DNA from 4 places in the Neobacillus sp. S1115 genome. Region 4 is predicted to be linked to each of the others. Evidence: riboswitches for the same ligand, from Rfam matches in the RefSeq annotation. Region 4 holds a riboswitch; each other region holds the start of a gene.

What was found. Region 4 has a riboswitch for S-adenosylmethionine ahead of ACZ5B7_RS25465 (methionine ABC transporter ATP-binding protein). Riboswitches for the same ligand answer to the same signal wherever they lie in the genome.
Region 1: another riboswitch for S-adenosylmethionine. It lies ahead of metK (methionine adenosyltransferase); the one in region 4 lies ahead of ACZ5B7_RS25465 (methionine ABC transporter ATP-binding protein).
Region 2: another riboswitch for S-adenosylmethionine. It lies ahead of ACZ5B7_RS06845 (homoserine dehydrogenase); the one in region 4 lies ahead of ACZ5B7_RS25465 (methionine ABC transporter ATP-binding protein).
Region 3: another riboswitch for S-adenosylmethionine. It lies ahead of ACZ5B7_RS15495 (5-methyltetrahydropteroyltriglutamate--homocysteine S-methyltransferase); the one in region 4 lies ahead of ACZ5B7_RS25465 (methionine ABC transporter ATP-binding protein).

Annotation. Positions count from the first base shown of each region.
Region 1 is NZ_AP038275.1:5,005,186-5,009,400, reverse strand. Features, by position in the region: gene pckA (phosphoenolpyruvate carboxykinase (ATP)) at 1-1,271, opposite strand, end outside; SAM riboswitch class I at 1,535-1,668, shown strand; gene metK (methionine adenosyltransferase) at 1,934-3,136, shown strand; gene asnB (asparagine synthase (glutamine-hydrolyzing)) at 3,369-4,215, shown strand, end outside.
Region 2 is NZ_AP038275.1:1,408,663-1,412,877, reverse strand. Features, by position in the region: gene ACZ5B7_RS06855 (YfhD family protein) at 1-126, shown strand, start outside; gene ACZ5B7_RS06850 (DoxX family protein) at 276-770, opposite strand; gene ACZ5B7_RS06845 (homoserine dehydrogenase) at 1,261-2,496, opposite strand; SAM riboswitch class I at 2,563-2,674, opposite strand; gene ACZ5B7_RS06840 (GNAT family N-acetyltransferase) at 2,751-3,422, opposite strand; gene ACZ5B7_RS06835 (GNAT family N-acetyltransferase) at 3,445-4,107, opposite strand; gene ACZ5B7_RS06830 (carbon-nitrogen hydrolase family protein) at 4,126-4,215, opposite strand, start outside.
Region 3 is NZ_AP038275.1:3,186,185-3,190,399, reverse strand. Features, by position in the region: gene ACZ5B7_RS15500 (multidrug effflux MFS transporter) at 1-296, opposite strand, end outside; gene ACZ5B7_RS15495 (5-methyltetrahydropteroyltriglutamate--homocysteine S-methyltransferase) at 1,141-2,268, opposite strand; SAM riboswitch class I at 2,349-2,447, opposite strand; gene ACZ5B7_RS15490 (peroxiredoxin) at 2,660-3,277, shown strand; gene ACZ5B7_RS15485 (hypothetical protein) at 3,499-3,702, shown strand; gene ACZ5B7_RS15480 (aldolase catalytic domain-containing protein) at 3,857-4,215, shown strand, end outside.
Region 4 is NZ_AP038275.1:5,173,699-5,177,913, forward strand. Features, by position in the region: gene ACZ5B7_RS25455 (MetQ/NlpA family ABC transporter substrate-binding protein) at 1-625, opposite strand, end outside; gene ACZ5B7_RS25460 (methionine ABC transporter permease) at 641-1,306, opposite strand; gene ACZ5B7_RS25465 (methionine ABC transporter ATP-binding protein) at 1,299-2,324, opposite strand; SAM riboswitch class I at 2,447-2,553, opposite strand; gene ACZ5B7_RS25470 (O-acetylhomoserine aminocarboxypropyltransferase/cysteine synthase family protein) at 2,679-3,995, opposite strand; SAM riboswitch class I at 4,065-4,167, opposite strand.

The sequences.
Region 1 (4,215 bases), 170 kb from region 4:
ACCAAAAACACATTAACGTTATGCTCAAGTATTTTTTCTCCTAGCATTTCAGCATAGCGTGTAGCCGGCAGCGGCAGGAATGGTGCACCAAAACAGGTTGAGAAGGTTGCCTGCGGTGAAGTAATGCCACGCTCTGTGCCAGCAAGCTTTGATGTAAATCCGCTTAAGAAATGGTACATTGCTTGTTCCCTTGTTAATTTAGCGATTGGCGGAAGAACACCAAATGCATCTGCAGTTAAAAACACAATGGTATTCGGGTGGCCGGCAATGCTAGGCTGGACAATATTATCAATGGCCTCCATTGGATATGCGGCCCGAGTGTTTTCTGTTAATGTTCCATCATCGTAATCCGGAATTCTCGATTCCTGGTTAATCACAACATTTTCAAGAACGGTCCCGAAACGGATGGCATCAAAGATTTGCGGTTCTTTTTCACGGGATAGATTAATACATTTTGCATAGCAGCCGCCTTCAATATTAAAGACGCCGTTTGATGACCAGCCGTGCTCATCATCGCCGATTAGACGGCGATTAGGGTCAGCGGAAAGAGTTGTTTTTCCAGTTCCGGATAAACCGAAGAATAATGCTACGTCCCCTTCAATGCCGACATTCGCTGAACAGTGCATAGAGAAAATATTGTTTTCAGGCAGTAAATAGTTCATGACAGAGAAAATTGATTTTTTCATTTCCCCCGCATATTCAGTTCCTCCAATTAGAACTACGCGGCGTTCAAATGATATAATAATGAAGGTTTCAGAATTCGTACCGTCGACTGCCGGGTCTGCTTTGAAATTAGGGGCAGAAATTACTGTAAATTCAGCTTCATGAGTCAGAAGTTCATCTTCCGAAGGCCGAATGAACAACTGGTGGGCAAAAAGATTATGCCAAGCAAATTCATTTATGACCTGAATCGGCAGTTGTGATTTCTTATCAGCACCAGCAAAGCCTTTAAATACATAAACTTCTTCTTGCTGTTTTAAGTATTCTAATACCTTATTATAAAGATGATCGAAAGTCTCTTGTGAGATTGGCTGATTTAAAGAACCCCAGGCAATTTTATCTTTGGTTGACTCCTCCAAAACAGTGAATTTGTCTTCTGGAGACCGCCCAGTATATTTTCCTGTTGAAACACGAACCGCTCCGGTGGAAGTGAGTGTCCCTTCTTTTCTGCTGAGGATTTTTTCAACTAGCTGCGGCACAGATAATTGGACTTGGACATTACTTTCATTAAGTAATTCCTTTAATTCATTTGGGATATGAACAGAATTCATTTAATGAACCTTCCTTTTTATGGTTTTTTTAATTTGATATATTAATATTGAATAGTATAACACAATTAAAATAATAGTCTATACTAATTGACGAAATTATGCTGTATTTTATACCTTATTCTAAAGGTGATTAAAAAGTCATGAAAAAAACAGTTTAAGCATATTTTGTATCATACTCCATTGTATATTTTGGTTAATGTTGCTAAAAAATACATTGACATACTTTAAGAATCTGGGGTATGATTTAACCTTGAACGGATACTCTCTTATCCCGAGCTGGTGGAGGGACAGGCCCTATGAAACCCAGCAACCTGCAACTAGGAAAATGTCTATTTTTAGTCGTTTTTCGGGCAAAGGTGCTCAACCTGATGCAAGGCTTGTCCTTGAACGATAAGAGTGAAAGGCACGCAAAATGTTTGCATTCAACCTTTCCTCATGGAAAGGTTTTTTTGTCTATTTGGCAAACACACGTGCTGTTTGAATCGCTTTACTAATCTTCTAAAGAATTTCGGTTGGGTTTTTTCGGTAGTATTTCATAAAAACCTGATGTTTATTTCATACTATTAGGGATGAGTTCCGTATCAAAATGGAGGTTATTTGGAAAGGGTGTTAACCTTTGAAAAAAGCAGCCTCATTATTTCATTATTATAGGAGGAATTCAGATGTCACTAAAACGCCATTTGTTCACTTCTGAATCAGTAACTGAAGGTCATCCTGATAAGATTTGTGACCAGATTTCTGATTCTATTTTAGACGCCATTCTAGCAAAGGATGCAAATGCCCGCGTAGCTGCTGAAACATCAGTAACGACCGGTTTAGTTCTAGTTGCCGGCGAAATCACTACCTCTACATATGTAGATATCCCAAAAATTGTTCGTGAGACGATCAAAGAAATTGGCTACGTTCGTGCGAAATATGGCTTTGATTCGGAAACATGTGCGGTGTTAACCTCGATTGATGAACAGTCTCCTGACATTGCCATGGGTGTCAATCAAGCACTTGAAGCTCGTGAAGGTCAAATGTCAGATAAAGAAATTGAAGCAATTGGTGCAGGTGACCAAGGCTTAATGTTCGGCTTCGCCTGTAACGAAACGAAAGAGCTGATGCCTCTTCCAATATCTTTAGCCCATAAGCTTGCCCGCCGGTTAACTGAGGTTCGTAAAGAGGATATCCTTCCATACCTTCGTCCGGACGGAAAAACACAAGTAACGGTCGAATACGATGAGAACAACAAACCGGTTCGGATTGATACAATTGTTATTTCCACCCAGCACCATCCGGAAATTGGACTAGAGCAAATCCAGCGCAATGTTAAGGAACATGTCATTAATCCGGTTGTACCAAAAGAATTAATCGATGAAAATACAAAATATTTTATAAACCCAACCGGCCGCTTCGTAATCGGCGGACCGCAGGGGGATGCAGGACTGACTGGCCGTAAAATTATCGTGGATACTTACGGAGGCTATGCCCGTCACGGCGGAGGCGCTTTTTCCGGTAAGGACCCGACAAAGGTTGACCGTTCTGCCGCTTATGCTGCACGTTATGTTGCAAAAAATATTGTCGCAGCAGGTTTAGCTGAAAAATGTGAAGTCCAGCTTGCCTATGCTATTGGTGTAGCAAGACCGGTATCGATTTCCATCGATACTTTTGGCACAGGCAAAGTCAGCGAAGGGGTATTGGTTGACTTAGTAAGTAAAAACTTCGACCTGCGCCCTGCAGGAATCATTAAAATGCTGGATTTACGCCGCCCCATCTATAAGCAAACAGCAGCTTACGGACATTTTGGCCGTACGGATGTTGATCTCCCTTGGGAACGCACTGATAAAGCAGATGCATTACGTGAGCAGGCAGAAGGAAAATAATATGGAGTGGGAGTTGCATTAAGGTGTAACTCCCATTTTTCATTAAACGTCTATTTTCTTGTTCAGTGTTTTAAAAATTGGAATAAAATGTTTAAGTAGGACTATTGAAGTGAAAAATGATGATACATGATTTTCCTTTTGTTCACAGTGCCATTTTTGAAAAAAAAGTGGTAGTATTAGAGAGTATGTTTTTACAAAAGGATATTTTGAAATAGAGTAGGTGAGGTACATAATGTGCGGTTTTATCGGTTGTGTACATGACAAAACGCAAAATTATCGTGACGAAGAAAAGCAGCTTTTTAAAAATATGAACGATATTATAACCCATCGTGGACCAGATGATGATGGTTATTATTATGATGATCATATTCAATTTGGTTTCCGCCGGTTAAGTATCATTGATATTGAATCCGGGCACCAGCCGCTAACGTATGAAAACGAAAGATACTGGATTATTTTTAACGGTGAAATTTATAACTATGTCGAGCTTCGTGAAGAGTTGCTCAAAGAAGGACTAACTTTTTCCACAAGCTCTGATACAGAGGTTATCATTGCCCTCTACAGCCATCTAAAAGAAAAAGCAGTTGAACGCTTGCGCGGGATGTTTGCTTTTGTAATCTGGGATAAGCAGGAACAAACACTTTATGGGGCACGAGATCCGTTTGGAATTAAACCATTCTTTTATATGGAGGATGGTGACAGAACCTTCTTTGCTTCTGAGAAAAAGAGCATTTTGCTGGCTCTTAAAAATGATGTGCTGGATTATGATTCATTGCAGCATTATTTAACCTATCAGTTTGTTCCAGAACCTGATACCCTATCTGAAGGAATTAAAAAGCTTGAACCAGGCCATTATTTTACAAAAAAAATCGGCTCGAAGATGGAAATGAACCGCTACTGGAAGGCACATTTTCACCCAGTACTAAAATCGGAAGATGATTTCGTAAAGGAAATCCGTGATATTCTGTTTGATTCGGTTGAAAAGCATATGCGCAGTGATGTTCCGGTTGGTTCCTTCTTATCAGGTGGGATTGACTCTTCCATCATTGCCTCGATTGCAAAGCAATTCCATCCGTCTA
Region 2 (4,215 bases), 2.5 Mb from region 4:
GTACCGAAAAATATGAAATCAGATGGACAGGACGTAGAATTCTCCAAGGAAATGGCTGATGGAGCTGATTTAGAAGCAATGGCGCGCGCAAATGCGGCAAACCAGCGCGTCAGAAATCGCAAATAATAAATGAAAACTCGCCGATTGGGGAGTCCAAGAGGACGGTTCATGAGGCGTAGTTGAATTTATACTTTTAGCTAAAAAAAGAAGAAGCAGGATTCCTGCTTCTTTAATGTATTTAAAGGGGGAGTTAACGATTATTAATTGGTGCTGCCTTATTGCGTTTTTACTTCATTTACATGAGCTTTTTTGAAATAGCCTTTGATAAAAGGAACTGCATATCGGTCAAGACCGAAGTAGTAAGCTCCTGCACCTGCGAATAACAGAATCATCGCAGCTGTATAAAGAATTGGGTTCGTGCTTGTCGTACCTGCCAGCATAAAGTTCAAGTTCATAAATGCACCGGCAATCAAGGCTGGGATTGTGGCTAAACCAACGATTAAACCAAGACCGACTAACATTTCTCCCCAAGGTATTAATGTATTAAAAATTCCCACGTTAGGCATAGCGAATTGCTGTAAGAAATCTGCATACCATGCTTGAACCGCAGGGTGTTCGCCAGTTGCTGCCGCCATTGCTCCTTTTAGGAACCCTGTAGCATCGAAACCACCAGTTAACTTATGATAACCTGCTTCAATCCATTGTAATCCAAGCCAAACCCGTAATACTGTCCAAACAACTGCTGCGTAAGGAGTTTTGTACCATCTCATCATAATCATCTCCATAGCTTTTTGTGAAGTATTTCACAATTTTAACTTTAAGTTATTCCCTTAAGAAAGGGATTGATCAGCTAGCTGTGTCTTGTAAGGAAGTCCTTGTGAATTGCTTCACTATCTTCTTTACACTTTTAATATACTCTCCTGCTATTGAAAAAACAACGGCTTTCACAGTTTCTTAACATATTAATGTTAGATATATGAAGAGATTGTGAACGCAATACAGCACGTTCCCCCTCCTCTTTTGTGGACAATGTTAATAATGTGGACAACACCAGCTAACCCCTTATAAAATCTGATTTTCACAATCAGCTTTTCTGTTAATAACTAACAGTGGATAACCGCTTTCAAAATTGTGGATAATGTGCATAACATTGTTGACTACCTATAAATACAGGACTTTAGATGTGGAAAAAACACTGGATAAATGAATGTCCATTCATAACAAAAGGAGCATCACATAAAGATGCCCCTCAATCCAACCCTATAATGCCTTCGCTTCCTCAATACCCCTCACGAGGAATTCTTCCTTACCCAGGATCGAAAAATATTGAACCGATGGTTGCCTTTGCGCAAGCTGCTCGATGTCCTTTTTGGAACCCTTTAGGACAAAGATTCCCTCAGAGATTTCATCCACCAGGGTAATCGCGGGACTGCCATATTTTTGGACCAGACCCTGGACCAGCCAGTACTCCCTCTGGTGTTCACTTTTCAACTCAATGTCCTCCCCTGAGGTTTTCAAATAATTAGATTTCGTCACGTGGCTTTGACATACGTGGACCAAATCCTCGATTACGGCACTAGCCGTTGGGTACATGCCTGCGCCCGGTCCTTGAAGGGTGATTTCGCCAACGATATCAGATTTTACATTTACCGCATTCTCTACTCCCTCAACATGGTAAAAAGGGTGCTCAGAGCCGACCAGAACCGGCTTCACCGATGCCTGGATGCGGGTGCCTGACTTCCAGATGCTCGCAATATGTTTAAACCTTAACCCTAAGTTTTGCGCTGCTTCAATCAATTCACTCGTAATAGACGTAATCCCTACCCGTTCAACATCACGCCAGTCAGGCTCTTCTCCAAATGCCAGCCTGCTTAAGATCATCGTTTTATAAAAAGCATCATAGCCTTCCACGTCATTGGTCGGATCCGCCTCGGCATAGCCATTTTCCTGCGCCCGCAGCAAGCTTTCGGCAAATGACTGCCGCTTTTCCCGCATCTCGGTCAAGATGAAATTGGACGTTCCATTGAGGATTCCCAGGATCCGCTGGACACGATTAATTTTTAAAAGCTGACCAAGCGTTTGAATGACTGGAATCCCCCCGGCCACTGTCGCCTCAAAACCAACCGACACCTGATGCTGTTCTGCCAACTCGATAAGCTCATTCCCGTGGTGGGCAAACATCTCCTTATTCGCTGTAATGATGTGGCAGCCCCGTTGGATTGCTTTTCTTAAGTAGGAAAAAGTTGGGTCTTTATCCACGATGCATTCAATCACGACATCAAGCTTCGGCAATTGCAGAATTTCTTCGAAGTCCGTTGTCAGCAGAACATTCCCGCTAATATCCCGCGGCTTTTGCTTATTTCTAACAAGGACGGCAGCAACCTCTACTTCCTTCCCTAATTCTGCCGCCAGCTCATTGCTATGTGATTGAATGGTCCGATAAACCCCTTCACCTACCGTACCGAACCCGAGAATTGCCACTTTAATTACAGACATGTCTGCCACCCCTTTATTTTTTTGAAAAATAAAAACCCTCTTCATAAGAAGAGGGCTCTATTCCTCCTCTTATCTATCAGGCTACAAATAACCTGCAGGAATTAGCACCTTTTCAAGGAATACCTTGAAGGTTGCCGGGCTTCATCGGGCCTAGTCCCTCCGCCGCTCTGGATAAGAGTATTTATTTGATTTTTCATTAAATTTCCAAAGATATATAAAAAGTATATTATCTGAATTTTCAAGAGTTGTCAATATTAAAGTGGCAAAAGGGCGACCGTTTCTTTTGCTGCTAATTTCTCAACCATGTCCAGCCATTCCTGTGGTTTATTGGAAAGCACAGAATAATAGGTAGTTAGAAAGTCTTTGACAAGTGATGCTGGAATTTCGGCGATTTCTTCCTTAATCGGCATGAAGCATAGATCAAGGCCAGACACCGCTTCCCCGTTGTTTTCCCAGGATGGGTGCACGTAGGCAAGGTCAAGGCGCTGATAGCCTAAATGTGACAGAACCTCACGGCGCACGTACGGGTCCATGACCTTCACGCCGCCAAATTCGTGGTGCTCTACACGGTATGGGTCATAGATTTCGGCAAACATTCCGAACAGCTCCTTACCGTTTTGGGCAGCAAGCTGTTTTAAGTCCTTCAGACGATTTTCAGCTAAAAATCGGCCAAGCGAGAGGCCAGGTTTGCTGATAATCGTGAAGTCGGTCATCGCAATATTCCAGTCAGGATAATAGCGGTACTCAGTCGCACCGACGACCTGGTCCTGATCGACAGCAACGAATACGCGGATACTTGGGTCTTCTAACGGTTCTTTCCACAATTCATAATCTAGGACCTCTTCCGGTGGAAAAATCTGTCCCATTAAATCATGAAGCTTTTTAAAATTGGGGTCTTCAATATTGGTAATGCGTTTAAATTCCATTGGTTCTGATTCCCCTTATAAATTATTTAAATGGGTTCTTCCATTCCATTAATGCCGCATTGTTAAGGGATTCTTCGTCCTCTAAATAGTTTCTGGCGACACCGATTGGCACACGTCCGCAGCGAAGGAGAAAGCTGATGACAGGGTCTTTTAGCTCGCCTTTAATGACAGCGTCCAGATACTCTTCCGGCGTCATTTTTTCAGCCACTTTATGATAGCCCGGCATCCGCCCGCCGCCAAGCAGACGGTCATACCTTTTTTCAATGACCACATGGTACATGGCATGCATCATTAATTTTCCGAGTCCCAGCTTGCGGTACTTTGGGCGGACGCTGATATCGACAATGTAGAGGGTGTTGCCGTTCGGATTATGGTTGCGGATATAGCCGTGGTCAGTCACTTCTTCCCATGTATGGCTGTGATTAGACGGGTCCAAATCAACACAAACTCCGGTCAGGGAGCCCGCCAATTCACCATTAATTTCAACGCATAATGCCCCTTCCGGAAACAGTGTCACATGATTCGTTAATTGTTCTTCATTCCACCAAAGCTCGGATGGAAAAGGAGGCGGGAAGCATTCGGACTGGATTTCGATGAGCTGGTCAAAGTCCTCCATTGTGTAATTACGTACACAAACCGGCAGCGGCCGGTCCTGATCATAAACGTAAAATTCACTGCGATACATGAAAAGGCCTCCCTCGTTTTAATTCCAATCTGTATATAAATCAGTGCGGCGGTCGCGCCAGGTGGTCACAGACCCGCGCTCGCGAACTTCGTATAGCAGTTCCAGGTC
Region 3 (4,215 bases), 2.0 Mb from region 4:
ATTAAGCCGACTAAAAGTGGTTTTCGGCGACCGGTTACATCACTGATAGGTCCAGTGAGCAGCTGCCCAGATGCTAAACCGATCACGAAAAGCGACAGGCTGAGTTGAACAGATGATGCGTTTGTATGGAAATCTTTTGCGATATTTGGCAGGGCCGGTAAATACATATCAATGGATAAAGGTCCAAATGCTGCAAGTGAACCGAGAACAATCGCCATCCATACTCGTTTAGAACGAGAAAGCACTGCTTGATGATCCTCTGCCTTTTGTATGAAATCCCCCATATAGTAAGTCATTCCTCCAGTTATGTAAATCCAATCTAGTTACCTCAGATTTTATCATTCTATGTTAACAGATTATTCAATATTTGGGAAATCTTTAAAGTAGGAACATAGATATAAATTTAAAAAACAGAAATATCGAGAGTTCATTCCGAGAAGATTGTTGCATTTTATTTTAAAAACTGCTTCAAGAAGGAAAAAATAGCTTATTGTTTGTATGATCGCCTGTTCTGGAAATAATATAATTAGGCGACTAAAAAATAGTATGGGTGACTAAAACCGAAAAAAAATTTGTTAGTACGGTAACCAATAAAGGGTATGGGTGACCGAAACTGAAAAAAAATACGTTGGTACGGTAACCAATAAAGGAGATGGGTGACCGAAACCGAAAAAAATACGTTGGTACGGTAACCAATAAAGGGTATGGGTGACCGAAACTGAAAAAAATACGTTGGTACGGTAACCAATAAAGGAGATGGGTGACCGAAACCGAAAAAAATACGTTGGTACGGTACCAATAAAGGGTATGGGTGACCGAAACTGAAAAAAATACGTTGGTACGGTAACCAATAAAGGGTATGGGTGACCGAAACCGAAAAAAATACGTTGGTACGGTAACCAATAAAGGGTATGGGTGACCGAAACCGAAAAAAATATGATGGTACGGTAACCAATAAAGGGTATGGGTGACCGAAACCGAAAAAGATATGTTCGCAAGGGCAACCAATAGGCACCGAGGTGTTTGGGTAAATTTCCAAATTCAGATGGAATCTTAGAGACACATTGTTTACAAAAACAGCCAATCGAAAAAAAGGCCGCCTTCCATCATACAAATGGAAGGCGGCCTTTCCTAGTGGGTTTAAATGGTTCCCCAAACATCCTTAGCTATAGCCACTACATGTTTAATCTTATTCCACTGCTCTTCTTCCGTTAAAATATTTCCTTCTTCTGTGCTGGCAAAGCCGCATTGAGGGCTTACTGCCAGGTTTTCTAATGGAATAAATTGACTTGCTTCTTTAATTCTTGCCTTAATAGATTCTGGATCCTCGAGTTCTGGGAATTTAGAAGTGAATAATCCTAGTACAACGGTTAGGTTAGGACGCTTGAAGCCTTTTAAAGGTTCGAAGTCACCAGAACGCTGATCATCATACTCTAGGAATAGCCCGTCCACATTTAGCTCAGCGAAAATGGCATCGGAAATTTGATCGTACCCGCCGCTTGTGATGTAGGTGGATCTGAAGTTGCCGCGGCAAATATGCATGGTAATGGTCAAATCTTCCGGCTTATCGGCAATGGTTTCATTGATTGCACTTACTCTTGTTTTGATGATTTCATGTACATCCAAGCCAACTTTTTCAACCACTGCATTGATTCGCTCTTCTGAAACAAAATCAATCCAAGATGTGTCGTCTAATTGCAAGTAACGGCAGCCAGCATCATAGAAAGCCTGGATGGCTTTTTGATAAGCCGCTACGGTATCTTTATAAAGTTGTTCGCTGTTGCCATTGTAATACTCATCGCCTTGAATTCTCGTAAATAACATATTCGGGCTTGGAATGGAGAACTTCGCCACTTGGCTGCCATCTCCATATTTTTCAACTGCCTGCTTTAAAAACTTGAAATGCTCTAGCATATAATGATCATTAAAGTCCACTTTGCCCACTACTTTAATGGCGTTGTTTCTTGTTTGGGCGCCTTTGAAGTTACTGATATATTCATTTTCAAAAAATGCTACACCTTCCAAACCAGCCAAGAAATCCAGATGCCACCATGAACGTCTAAACTCACCATCTGTAATGGATTTTAAGCCTGCTCCAATTTGGTTTTGAACCAATTTCTCAATTTCTTGATCCTCAACCGCCTTCAGGGCATCTGCATCAATTTCCCCATTAGCAAAAGCCTTTCTAGCTTCTTTAACCGGTTCTGTTCGAAGAAAGCTGCCGACATGGTCAGCTTTGAATGGAGTTTTTACTAGTGTTGCTGTCATTAATTATTCCTTCTTTCTCGGTGTAATAAAAAACCCTCTTCTCAAAAATAAGAAGAGGGTAATAGCTATTACTAAATCTCTTCTTATCTTCAAGCACTCGCTTCTGGAATTGGCACAGTACGAACGTGTCTGCTGCCGAGGCTTCAAAGGGCCAGTCCCTCCACCTCTCTTGATAAGAATATTCGAAAATATTTAATTAACAGTAAAGATACACCTGTTCTGATTTTCTGTCAACAAAAATCTACAACACTATTGTTGTGGTTAAATGGAAAAGCTATCCAAAATAGGCTCAATGGGACAAATACCTAAACATATATTATTTGTGGTAACGGTATCAAAAAATGAACTGCAGCAAGGAATTAAGATTCAGGTGATGATCTGAGGTGAAAAAATGGAATTTAACAGGCGAGAGGGTCATTTTGATGGGTCTTTGCAGCCATTTTGTGCACAGACAACGGATATGGCGCCCCTATTTGAAGCAGAAGCTTATGATCATGCAGAAAAGAAAATAAAAAAGCTTCGTCTAGAAAGCTATCGTGGAAGCTGGGTTATTTTATTTTTTTATGCAAGTGATTTTACCTTTGTTTGACCGACAGAATTGGCAGCGGTCGCTGCTATTAAGGATCAACTAAAGACACTTAATACAAATGTCCTTGCTATCAGCACGGACAGTGTATATGCCCATAAAGTATTCGCTGAGGTATCTCCCAATGCCTCTCAGGTATCATTTCCACTTCTTAGTGACCGAACACACCAAATCAGTAAAGCATACAGAGTCCTAAATGAAAAAGTTGGGGCAGCCTTAAGAGCAACCGTCATTATCGATCCAGATGGAATAATTGTATCCAAATTGGTATACCCATTAGAAGTTGGCCGAAATGTTTACGAAATACTAAGGATCATACAAGGGGTACAATACGGAAGAAGCACCGGAGAAGGAGTCCCAGCTAACTGGGTTCCCGGTAACCCAGGAATCATTAGAGACCCAAAGTATATCGGAAGAATTTGATGCATGGGGAGGCATGGGGACGGTTCTCATGCCTCATTTAGGCTTTTAAGATCCTCTACATACATCATTGATTCCTTAATTATGTCGTAATTTGTCGAAAAGTTAATAAAAATGTACGCGTTTTCACCTGATATGATAGTTTCTATACAAATATTCTAAATATTCATCCCTTTGTGACTACCCAGGAAAAATGGATAGATTGGTCTGTCAGGAGGTATAAAATGTGCCAGGAACACAGAAATAAAAATGTAGAAGTAAATTTTGAAATACCAGAAAACATAATCCAAAGTTTTAGAGATGCTGTTGAAAAAAATGGAAAGTCAATGAATGACGTGCTTAGGTTATATATGCAAAAATACATTTGGAAACAAAGTGAATTACAAAGAAATAGACAAATGCGACGTCAAAGTATTGGAGCCAAGTGATAAAATGATAGTAGTATTAATATAGAAATACTTTAACAATTTTATCATATATTTTTAGAACGGCTGACATGTAAGTTTGACACCTTTAAATGATTCATGGTATATATATTCAAATTATGACGAATGAGCATAACCACAGGGGGAATTTAAAATTATGGAACATCGCAGCAAAATTTTAGATTGTACGATCCGTGATGGAGGTTTAGTAAACAATTGGGATTTCAGTATCGAATTTGTCCAGGACTTGTATAATGGACTAAGTGCGGCTGGCGTTGAATATATGGAGATTGGCTATAAAAACTCCGCTAAGCTGCTGAACGCAACTGAGCCTAATCCATGGAGATTTTTAGATGATCATTTTCTGAAAGAAATCATTCCTGAGAAAAAATTCACGAAGCTATCTGCATTAGTAGATATTGGCCGTGTCGATCCCAACGATATCCTGCCTCGCGAGCAAAGTGTGTTGGATATGATTCGGGTAGCCTGCTATATCCGTGAAGTGGACAAGGGCCT
Region 4 (4,215 bases):
AGTTAGTATTAATGGCAACCGCATCACCTTCACCGTTTTCGAAGGAAGATGCTAATAATTTTGCTTCAATTAATTTAGGGAACTTCAGGTTCTTTGGATTTTCAACGATATCATCTATTCTTGCGTTTGCACCAACGCCTTCTTTAAGCTTGATTAATCCAGCCTTTTCAAAAATCGGCAGGATACGGCCGTGGTCGCTTAAAGAATCACTCATAATAATGGTTGCACCATTTGGAAGATCTTTTAGACTTTTATACTTTTTTGAGTAAATGCCGATTGGTTCTTTATGAACCCCGCCCACACTGACAAAATCAAAATCTTTATTTTCTTTCATCTGCAGATCTAAATACCCAGGTGTTTGGAAATAGTTTGCATCTATTTCTTTATCCTTTAATGCTACGTTTGGCAGAATATAGTCTTGGAAAACTTGAATTTCCAAATCAATACCTTTTTTCTTCAATATTGGCTTTGCAGCTTCAAGTACTTCTGCGTGTGGTACAGCAGTTGCACCAACAACTAATTTTTTGTTCCCATCTTTATCTGCTGAATCATTTTTTGCACCGCCGCAGGCCGCTAAGGCAAATACGGTAAACGCAATGAAGATCAAACCCAGAACTTTTTTCATTTTTTACTCCTCCTGTTAACGTTTATCTGTTCTCTTTGTAAAATAATCTCCAATAAATTGGATAATAAAAACTAAGATTAAAATAGCAATTGTTGCCACTAATGTAACCATTGGCCTGTTGCGTTGAAAGCCTTCTAGATAGGCAAAATGGCCAAGTCCACCAGCTCCAATGACCCCAGCCATTGCAGTGAAACCAACAAGTGAAATCGCCGTAACGGTAATCCCAGAAATTAATGCTGGCAAGGATTCTGGTATTAATACCTTAAAAATAATATGTCCATGTGTTGCACCCATTGATTGGGATGCTTCAATCACACCTTTATCAATCTCCCTAAGGGCGATTTCCACCATTCGAGCATAAAACGGAGCTGCTCCAATAATCAGTGCCGGCAGTGCAGCATTGGCACCGAGCATTGTCCCAACGAGAACTTTAGTAAAAGGGATTAATAAAACAATTAAGATAATAAAGGGAATGGATCTAAAAATATTTACAAAGCCAGCAATAATAATGTTTACTCCGCGGCTTTGCCATATGTTTCCTTTACTCGTTAGAAATAGCAGCAGGCCAAGCAGCAAGCCCAAAATAAATGTCGCAAGGACCGAGATGGCGGTCATATAGATCGTTTCACGTGTTGCCAGTAACAGCTCATCCCACTTAACTAATTCCATAAAGTCAGCCATTACTGATCACCTCCACGCCCACTTGCTGCGAGTGAATATAATCGATGGCTTTCTGAATTTCATTAGCTTGGCCATCCAAATGAATAAATAATGTTCCATAAGACCCGTTTTGCGTATGAGAAATATTCCCTTGGAGAATATTTACTACGACATCAAAATCACGAATCACACGTGTGATTAATGGCTGTTCTGTTGCTTCCCCAAGAAACGATAGTTGAATGACCTTTCCATGCGGATAGCGCTCTAGCAAATGCTCTGCTGTTTCCTTTGTTTTTTCCGGTTCGGTTACCTGCTGGACAAACCGTTTCGTAATCGGCTGCTGAGGGTTTTTAAATACATCAAGCACCGGACCAAGCTCCACAATCCGCCCACTTTCCATGACCGCTACTCGATGACAGATTTTCCGGATGACATGCATTTCGTGAGTAATCAGCACAATCGTTAAGCCGAATTGTTTATTGATATTCACTAAAAGGTCGAGAATAGAGTCTGTTGTTTGCGGGTCGAGCGCTGATGTTGCCTCGTCACATAACAGCACCTTTGGGTTATTGGCAAGGGCCCGGGCAATCCCGACCCGCTGTTTCTGCCCGCCGCTCAACTGTGAAGGGTAGGCGTCACCTCTGCCCTCAAGGCCAACTAACTTGATCAACTCTTCAACTCGTTTTTTCCTTTCCGGTGCGCTCACACCGGCAATCTCTAATGGAAAAGAGATATTTTCGCTAACTGTTCTTGACCAAAGTAGATTGAAGTGCTGGAAAATCATGCTGATTTCCTGACGGGCTTTTCTAAGCTCTGCACCCTTTATTTTTGAAATCTCCCGGCCAGCCACGTTGACAGTTCCACCCGTAGGCAGCTCAAGGCCATTTAACATGCGGATTAAGGTACTTTTACCAGCCCCGCTATATCCGATCACACCAAAGATTTCTCCTTCTTTTATATCCAGGTTTACTTCATCAACAGCTTTTAACTGTCCCTGCTTGGTAGAAAAAATCTTTCGTACATTTTTAATGGAAATCATTGAATCACCTACTTCTTGTCCTTATTATAGGATTTGATAATTTTCATGAAAGAATTCTATTTTAGTAAAATAAAAAGCCTCTCTGCAAAGGCAGAAAGGCATCATTATTAAATGAATCCTTTCTCCCATCTTTCAAAGCCGCAGGCTTTGTGTGAATTGGCACCATTTCAATAAAATTGACGGTTGCCGGGCTTCATAGGGCACATCCCTCCACCTCTCTTGATAAGAGCAAAAGCTATCCTATATTTAATTATACATGCATTAATACTATTATTATGAAAGTAATAGTATCACGGTTAGATAGTAGTGTCAACGACAAAATTCTACATTTTCAAAAAACTATTTAAGGAAAATTTAGGCATTGGTTTTTAAAGATGTTAAGCCTGTTGCAGCTTCGATTGCGTCCTCTAAATCTTCCACTAAGTCCTCAACATTTTCGATTCCAATGGATAGACGGATCAAGTCCTCAGAAACACCCGCTGACTTTAATCCTTCCGCATCCAGCTGCTGGTGTGTGGTGCTTGCTGGGTGGATAATTAAGCTCTTGGCATCGCCGACATTAGCCACGTGCGCCCATAGGGTGATCGCATCGATTAATTTCGCACCGGCTTCTCTTCCGCCTTTAATGCCAAATACAACCATTGAACCAGCGCCCTTAGGTAAATATTTTTGTGCCAATTCATAGTCAGGATGTGATGGATGCCCCGGATAAGAAACCCATTCAACCGCAGGATGATTATGCAAGTATTCCACTACCTTTTTGGTGTTGGCGACATGCTCTTTCATCCGTACATGAAGCGTTTCTAACCCAAGAACAAACTGGAATGAGCTTTGCGGGCTTAAAGCCGGCCCCATGTCGCGGAGAAGCTGTACGCGTGCTTTAATAATATAAGCAACTGGTCCAAGTGCCTCTGCATAAACAAGGTCATTATAGCTGGAGTCTGGCGTTGTTAAGCCAGGGAATTTCGGTGAATTCCAATCGAACTTGCCTCCGTCGACAATAATGCCCCCTGTAGTTGTTCCATTACCTAATATCCACTTGGTTGCGGAGTGAACGACGATATCAGCGCCATGCTCAATTGGACGGCACAAGTATGGTGTTGCAAAGGTATTGTCCACGATAAGAGGAACCCCTGCTTCATGAGCAATATTGGCTACTTTTTCAATATCCAGGATTCTTAAGCTTGGGTTGCCGATCGTTTCAGCGAAAACAGCTTTTGTTTTTTCCGTAATGGCGGCACGGAAGTTTTCCGGATTCTCTGGGTCGACAAACTTCACATTAATCCCGTATTTAGGCAGGGTCACTGCAAATAGATTATACGTTCCACCATATAGATTGGATGCAGCAACAATCTCATCACCCGCTTCGGCAATGTTTAAGATGGCCAATGTGATGGCAGACATACCGCTTGCCACTGCCAGTGCGCCAACGCCGCCTTCTAGAAGCGATACTCTTTCTTCAAAAACAGTTGTCGTTGGATTGTGAATCCGTGTATATATGTACCCAGGTTCCGCTAACGCGAATAGATTGGCGGCATGCTCTGTGCTTTTGAATTGGTAGGCGTTATTTTGATAGATAGGTAGCGCCCGTGCTCCTGTTACAGGGTCTGGTGAGAGTCCACCGTGAACACTTAATGTTTCAAACCTTAACTTCTTTTGTTTTTCTGACATAGTTCTTATTCCCTCCCAATATAAAAATAAAACCCATGCTTCCTATAAGAAGATGGGGGTTCTCCGCTCTTCTTATCTTTCAGAGCCCGTTTGCTCTGCTGGATTTAGCACCGTGTGGTCCACCGGTTGCCGGGCTTCAACGGGCCAGTCCCTCCGCCGCTCTTGATAAGAATGTATATTTAGTTTGCTGTTCGTTGCTTGAATATTCTAAAAAAATAAT